DNA from 2 places in the Janthinobacterium salmonicoloratum genome. Region 1 is predicted to be linked to the other one. Evidence: predicted binding sites of a transcription regulator. Region 1 holds the regulator's gene; the other holds the start of a gene.
What was found. Region 1 encodes FNR, which switches genes on or off when oxygen is low (the NO sensors DNR and NnrR bind a similar motif). Its sites were predicted from a motif close to TTGATNNNNATCAA; they were not measured.
Positions count from the first base shown of each region.

Region 2: a site for FNR is predicted at 1,880-1,893, ahead of ACQ4WY_RS21080 (glycine-rich domain-containing protein). Genes of this name have one in related genera too.

Region 1 is NZ_JBNYXV010000002.1:723,084-726,592, forward strand. Features, by position in the region: gene ACQ4WY_RS16430 (response regulator) at 1-1,397, opposite strand, end outside; gene fnr (fumarate/nitrate reduction transcriptional regulator Fnr) at 1,637-2,395, shown strand; gene ACQ4WY_RS16440 (FixH family protein) at 2,399-2,923, opposite strand; gene ccoG (cytochrome c oxidase accessory protein CcoG) at 2,978-3,509, opposite strand, start outside.
Region 2 is NZ_JBNYXV010000004.1:313,666-317,174, reverse strand. Features, by position in the region: gene ACQ4WY_RS21090 (hypothetical protein) at 151-420, shown strand; gene ACQ4WY_RS21085 (hypothetical protein) at 663-902, shown strand; gene ACQ4WY_RS21080 (glycine-rich domain-containing protein) at 990-1,763, opposite strand; gene ACQ4WY_RS21075 (CHASE domain-containing protein) at 1,951-3,509, opposite strand, start outside.

The sequences.
Region 1 (3,509 bases):
GCCAGGGTATTCATGACTTCGTCGAGGTCGAATTCGACGGGCGACAATTCCATGCGGCGCGCCTCGATCTTTGAATAGTCGAGCACGTCGTTGAGGATGCCCAGCAGCGACTGGCCTGCCACTCTGACCATGGTCAGATACTTGCGTTGTTCCGTGTCGAGCCTGGTATTGCCCAGCAAATACACCATGCCCAGCACGGCATTGAGGGGCGTGCGGATTTCATGGCTCATGTTGGCCACGAAATCGCTCTTCGCGCGGTTGGCCGCCTCGGCCCGGTCGCGCTCCTGTTCCAGCTCCGCCGCGCGTACTTCGAGTTCCTGCTGCAGACGGTCGCGTTCGCTCATCAGGCCGTTGAACGCTTCCGTCAGTTCGCCGATCTCGTCGCGCTGCCGCACCGGCACGGGGGTGAAACGGCTGCCGCTGGTACGCAGGGCCAGCAGGGTATCGCGCAAGCGCACCAGCGGCGACAGCAGGCGCACGGTGACCCAGCCCAGTACGGCCGCGGCCAGCAGCGAAGCGAGGATGCTCCACAGCACCAGCCGGGACAGCACGCCATCGAAGGGTTCGAAGGCATCGTCGATGGGCAGCGAGGCGGCCAGCAGCCAGTTCACCGATTTCAGGCGCTTGAAGCTGTTGACGGCCGTGATGCCGCGGCTGTTGGTGCTGACCATGCTGCCTTCGCCATCTTCCTTCAGCAACTGGGTGGTCGTCAGGTTGGCGTTCGGCTTGCGCGGCTGCAGCAAACGGCTGGTATCGGGGTGCAGCACATAGCGCGGCACGGCGCCGCGCGTGAGAATGAAGTAATAGCCGCTCTTGCCGATCTTTTCCGAGCGCAGGCGGCCCAGCAAGTTGTCCTTGTACAGGCGCAGCACGCCGATCACGACCCCGGCCACCTGGCCATCGGCGGCCAGCACGGGCGCGACCATCTGCACGATGGGCATGCCGCTCGACTTGCCCAGCATCGGTTCGGTGATCATGGGCTGGCGCGTGCGCAAGACGGTCTGGAAATACTCGCGCTCGGCGACGTTGATGCCGGCGCGCCCCGCCACTTCCGGCATGTCGGCCACGATGGCGCCATGCGCATCGAGCACCAGCACGTCATCGAACAGCACCAGCATCGAGCGGCGCGCATAGTATGCGCGCAATTGGGTGGGCTGGGCGATCAGTTCCGGCGGCTGCTGCCTGGCCGTCAGGGTGACGATCTGCAGCAGCATGCCCAGCTTGTCGTCGAGCTCGGCAGCGGTGCGGCTGATCAGGGATGACTGCTGGCTCAACAGCACTCGGGTGAAGTCGTCGCGCATGTGCTGCAACTGGATCATGGTGACCAGCGCGATCATGGCGATCGAGGTCAGGCTGGTGGCCAGCGCGACTTTTGCTTTAATGCCGAGAGGCTTCATGATTTCCTTTTCAGTACCGGGCGGCACAGGCGGCAGATAATGCTGACGGGAATTTTCCTATCAATGCCTCAGCTTGGCAAGCGCCACCGCATAAATTGCCCGCCCCGTATGGGCTTTTGACGATGTTGCCATATAATTAAAGGCTGGACGTCGTTTATTCGCCGAAATTACGGTGAAATTGGCACACGGCAACCCTGTATGCAGTAAACTTGTTATTGCATTTTATAAAAGGTAATGACATGACTGAAGCGCTACTCACTCCAACCTTGCCCACAGTGAACGTGGAAGCGTTGCGAGCGCGATGCTCGACCTGCAGCATGCATCAATTGTGCCTGCCGATGGGCCTCGATGTGGGCGACATGGACAGGCTGGACCAGATCATCGGCCGCCGCCGCAAGGTCGCGCGCGGCGCCTCGCTGTTTCGCATCGGCGACTCGTTCCAGAACCTGTATGCGATTCGCCTGGGGCACTTCAAGACGTACCAGATCAATCCTGGCGGCGAAGAGCAGGTGACGGGTTTCCAGATGGCCGGTGAATTGCTGGGCATGGACGCCATCAGCGCAGACCGCCACCACTGTAATGCGGTGGCGCTGGAAGACAGCGAAGTATGTGAAATTCCGTTTTCCAGCCTGGAACAATTGCTGGGCAATATGCCGACCCTGCTGCGCCATTTTCACCGCATGATGAGCCAGGAAATCACGCGCGAGCAAAGCGTCATGCTCTTGCTGGGCAATATGCAGGCGACGCAGCGCTTTGCCGCCTTCATCGTCAACCTGGCCTCGCGCTACGAGGCACGCGGCTATTCGGGCAGCAATTTCCAGCTGCGCATGTCGCGCGAGGAAATCGGCAACTATCTGGGCCTGACCATCGAGAGCGTCAGCCGTCTGCTGTCCAAATTCAAGAAGGAAGGCTGGCTGCGCGTGTCGAACCGCGAGATTGAAATCCTGCAGCCGGCCAAATTGAAGGCCATTACGGCCGGTACTGACGTCTGCAAATAAGCTTTACAGCTCTGCGTCAGCATGCAGCGCGATGCTGCGCTGCAGTGGCCAGGTCCAGATGCCTGACAGGCGCCACTCGCGTTTGTCGTTTTCCACCAGCACTTGCCAGCGGCTGCGTTCGAGCATCGGCAGCGCTACGGAAAAATTGCCGGCCGCATCGGGCTGCACCAGCAGCTTGATATCCTTTTCCGGCAGGGTCGCATGCGCCAGGTGCAGCTGCAGCGGCGCCTGATAGGCCTTGCCGAAGCTGTGCACGGAACCACTGAGGCTCGCCTGTGCCACGTCGTACGACAGGCTCGTATCCATCGCCAGGTCGCTGGCGATCGTGTCGCGCTTCAAATCCTGGTTGATCGCTTTGCCCTGCTTGTAATAATCGCCCACCACCAGCGCATCGGGCTGCGTAAACGCGATATAGCCCATGAAGCTGCCGACGACCACGGACAGGCCGGGGCCGATCATCAGCAGCCATGGCCAGCGATGCTTGTACCACGGTGCAACGGGTGCTTGCAGTTTCAGACTGTCGGACATGATATTTCTCCTGTTTAATCAGCCAGTCCCCATGCGGGGACCGGCCTTCCTACATTAGCGCGGTACGATGAATACCGCGCTTTCACGCACATGCAGCGATGGGTCGTCCAGCGAGTGCAATTCGATCGCAATCTTGTTCGAACCCTTCTCGCCGACGCCGTGCGGTACGCGCAGGCGGATCGGCCAGCCCAGCGTTTCCGTCGGCTGCAAGGTCACTTCTTCACGCGTCAGCAAGGTCAGGCCCGGCAAGCCGGAAGCGCTGATTTTAAAATGCTGGGTTTGCTCCGACGTATTCATGATCTGCAAGCGGTAGACGTTTTCGATCATGCCGTCCTCCACTTCGCGTCCCATCGAACCGCGGTCGCGGATCACGTCCATTTTCAAGGGCGTGCGCAGCGCCAGCGAAGTACACACGGCGATGATGATCAGGGCCAGGATGGAAGTGTAGATCAATACGCGCGGGCGCATGGCGCGCTGGCGGATCTGCTTCGAATTGAAGTTGTTTTCCATCGCATGGTCGGTACTGTAGCGTACCAGGCCACGCGGCCGGTCGACCTTGTCCATCACGCTGTTGCAGGCATCGACG
Region 2 (3,509 bases), on a different contig from region 1:
CGGTGCAACACCGGGGCTTTGCTACTTGATGCAGCGCAAACGCGCCATGGCACGCTGACGATATGGTGAGCAATGTCGTCACGCGTTTCAGCTACTTGTGGCGGGCTCTACAAATAGAGCGACGCTGTTTCCCGTCAGCAGGAGCGAGCCATGCAAGCGAAGAGTCACCCCAGCAAGGAACAGGTGCGCGCCTATATGCGGCGCCGCGAACATGCGCTGCAGCCGCCACCACCACCCGATGAAATTCGCCGGCAACTGGCCTGGTGCCGTGGTGATGCCATCCTTGGCACTTGCCTGCTTGCCGCCCCGGCCGGCGTGGCCGCGCAAGGTTGGCATTTATCAGCAGAAATGGCCCGCCTGGGCACGCTCATGACGATTGCCTGGCTCATGCGTAGCGGCGTCCCTCATTGTAAAAATTGATGACGTGCAGCAAATTTTTCCGATTTGAGTTATCCTCTAGCACATTCCAAGTGCGTCAATTCTCTTCAATTATCACAATTTTGCTTTAAGTTACGCAAAAATCAACAATAGCGTGTATTATATTGTTTGCGGCGTAAAAGCCGCATAAGTGATGGCGCTTTTTAGTGTGTTTACCCTGAATTATTGCAGAAGAGACATTCGGTTTTTTCTTGCTTTAATACAACAAGTACGGATTTTTGATCATGTCTCTCAAACAAATTACCTCTTTGCCTACCTACAACCCGAATCGCGTCCTCGATGCGATCATCGACAAGCTGCAACTGAAAAATGATGCCGCCTTGTCGCGAGCTCTGGAAGTGGCGCCACCTGTTATCAGCAAGATTCGTCATAACACCTTGCCGATCGGCGCCACGATCCTCATCCGCATGCATGAAATCAGCGATTTCAGCATTCGTGAATTGCGCGAGTTGATGGCTGCCTAAGAACGCCTGACAGACGGTAAACTGAGAGGTGCCGTCTGGGTAAGTCAGGCTTGCCGCGTGCGGCAGCCACATCTGTTTTCCGCTTTTCTATTGCGGGTCGCGGTTCAGTACCGGACGATCGACATAGAAACGCCCCATTTCCTGTCCAGTCGAGGACGACTTGACCACCGCTGCGCTCAGTGAGGCAGGCGCGCTGGAAAAGGCGGTGTTGGCAGCCCCGGTCGCGCGGCCCGAATACGCCGTCGCCTGTACCGCTGCACTGGAAAACGCCGTTTGCACGGCCCGGCCCGAGTACGCTGTCGCCTGTACCGCGGCACTGGAAAACGCCGTTTGCACGGCCCGGCCCGAGTACGCTGTCGCCTGTACCGCTGCACTGGAAAACGCCGTTTGTACAGCCCGGCCCGAGTCTGCCGTCGCCTGCACCGCCGCACTGGAAAACGCTGCTTGTACGGCACGTCCCGAATACGCCGTTTCTGCGCGGATATAATCTTCCCCGAACGTTTGCTCATACAACTGCTTCATGCGCTCGCCCACGCGATGGTGCGCCGCTTCGTCGTCTTCGCCGCGCAGGCCGATGTACGGGAAGTGATGCAGGAAGTAACCGAACACCTGTTCGCAGTCCGCCGCATATTTCAGGGTATCGAGGATGTGGTAGTGCCAGAAGGTATCGACGTCCATCAGTGGCGCCGTTTCTTCTTGGGGAAACTGCTTCATCAGGATCAGGAAGCGGCGGTATTCGAATTCCACCGCATTCGCTTTTTCCAGGCTCCATCCTTCGCCTGACTCCCGGTGCATCAGCTTGACCTTGATCGCGTCCAAATTCAAATCGGCAATTGCCTTGAAACTATCGTTCGTATCCATGAATGTCCTTTGGTAAAGAGCGTTGTGGGAAATACGGTGAAACAAGGGATAGCGGTCGGTGTGTACTCCTGGTAAGTAGTCGAGGGATGCCTGACCCATGGCGGGCGGGCGCTGAGTTGTTCTACATTAATATTGCATCTTATTACAAAATATGCAAGCTGAGCTTGCTTCAAGTGGGGCGCGCCTGTCAGGCGCTGGACCTGCTTTCTTCCTGGTAGGGAAACGCGGTGGCGTCCGCGCCCAGCGGCACGCTGACGTGCACGCTCATGCCGGCGCCGGGGCTACTTTCGATGTAGAAAGTGCCGCCCAGCAACTTGATGCGCTCCTCTATCCCCACCAGGCCAAACGAGCCCAGCTTGTTGCGCCCGTCGATGGCCGCGCCCACGCCGTTGTCGCTGATGCTCATCGACACCGTATCGCGGCATTTTTCCAGCTTGACTTGCACGCGGCTGGCATAGGCATGCTGGGAAATATTGCTGAGTGACTCTTGCAGGATGCGGAACAGGGCCGTCGCACACTGGTCGCTGAGGCAAATGTCGTCATGGCTTTCGCTCACTTCGCAGGCGATGCCCGTGCGCTGGCGGAATTGCGCCACCTGCCATTCGACGGCCGCATTCACGCCCAGGTCCAGCACGGTAGGGCGCAAGTCGTTGATGATCTGCCGCACGCTCTTGATGGTGGCGTCGATCTGCTCCAGGGTCGAGCGGGCGCGGGCGTTCAGGCGCGGGTGGCGGCGCTGCGTGCGCGAGGCCAGCATGTCGGCATCGATGCGCAGCACCAGCAGGTTTTGTCCCAGGTCGTCGTGAATTTCGCGCGCGATGCGCTTGCGCTCTTCTTCCTTGATCTGGTCGGCGTGGGCCGCCAGGCGGCGCAGTTTCTGATGCGACAGCTGCAGGCGGATCTGGCTGGCGCGCAATTCCTCCGTCATGCCCGTCGCCATCTGGATGGCGCGCCGGCGCGACGACGCCAGGGTATGGAACAGCACATACAGCAGCATGGTGCTGGCAAAGCCGATCAGCAGGGCCAGCCAGGGCAGAAAGGCACCGAAGCGCGTATACAGGTCGCTCTTGCGCACGCTGAACAGCGCTTGCCACATGCGGCCATTGTGTTCGATCAGCATCGTGCTGCTCAGGTAACGCCCCGAGTTGCCGGGCAGCCACCATGGCGCATGCATGCCTGCCGTCGTGCTGTCGAAGATGGGGCGCATGTCGCGCGGCAGTTGCAGCGGTTCGCGCGCCTGCGGACCGATATCGAACAGGGTCAGGCGGACGTTGCGTACCGGCATGTCGGCCAGCGCACTGCGCATCATCGTCACCAGATCGTAGCCGATGCCGACGGAACCCTGGTAGGCCGCGCGCCTTTGCTCCATCGTGTCGATCGGCATGCCGGAGCGGAACACGGGCAGGCGCATGGCCATGCCCGTCAACTGCGGCCGGTCGTCCATCGGCACGGGCGCGCCGGAATTACTGATCTGTCCGGAATCGCGTGACTGCGCCAGCGCTTCGGCGACCAGGGGCCGCGAGGCGATGTCATAGCCATACTTTTCCGGGGCGCTGGCAATCGGCTCGATGTACACCAGCACGGAGTAATGGGCGCGCGGGGCGGGCGGATGGATGGCAAACGCCGGATAGCCGTCGCGCCCGGGCGGATGGCCGCGCTGCATGGCTGCTTCGAAGGTGTTGCGCTGCGCATCGTCCAGTTCCTGGCTGTAATTGAGGTTCATTACGCCCGGGTAGTTCTGTTGCA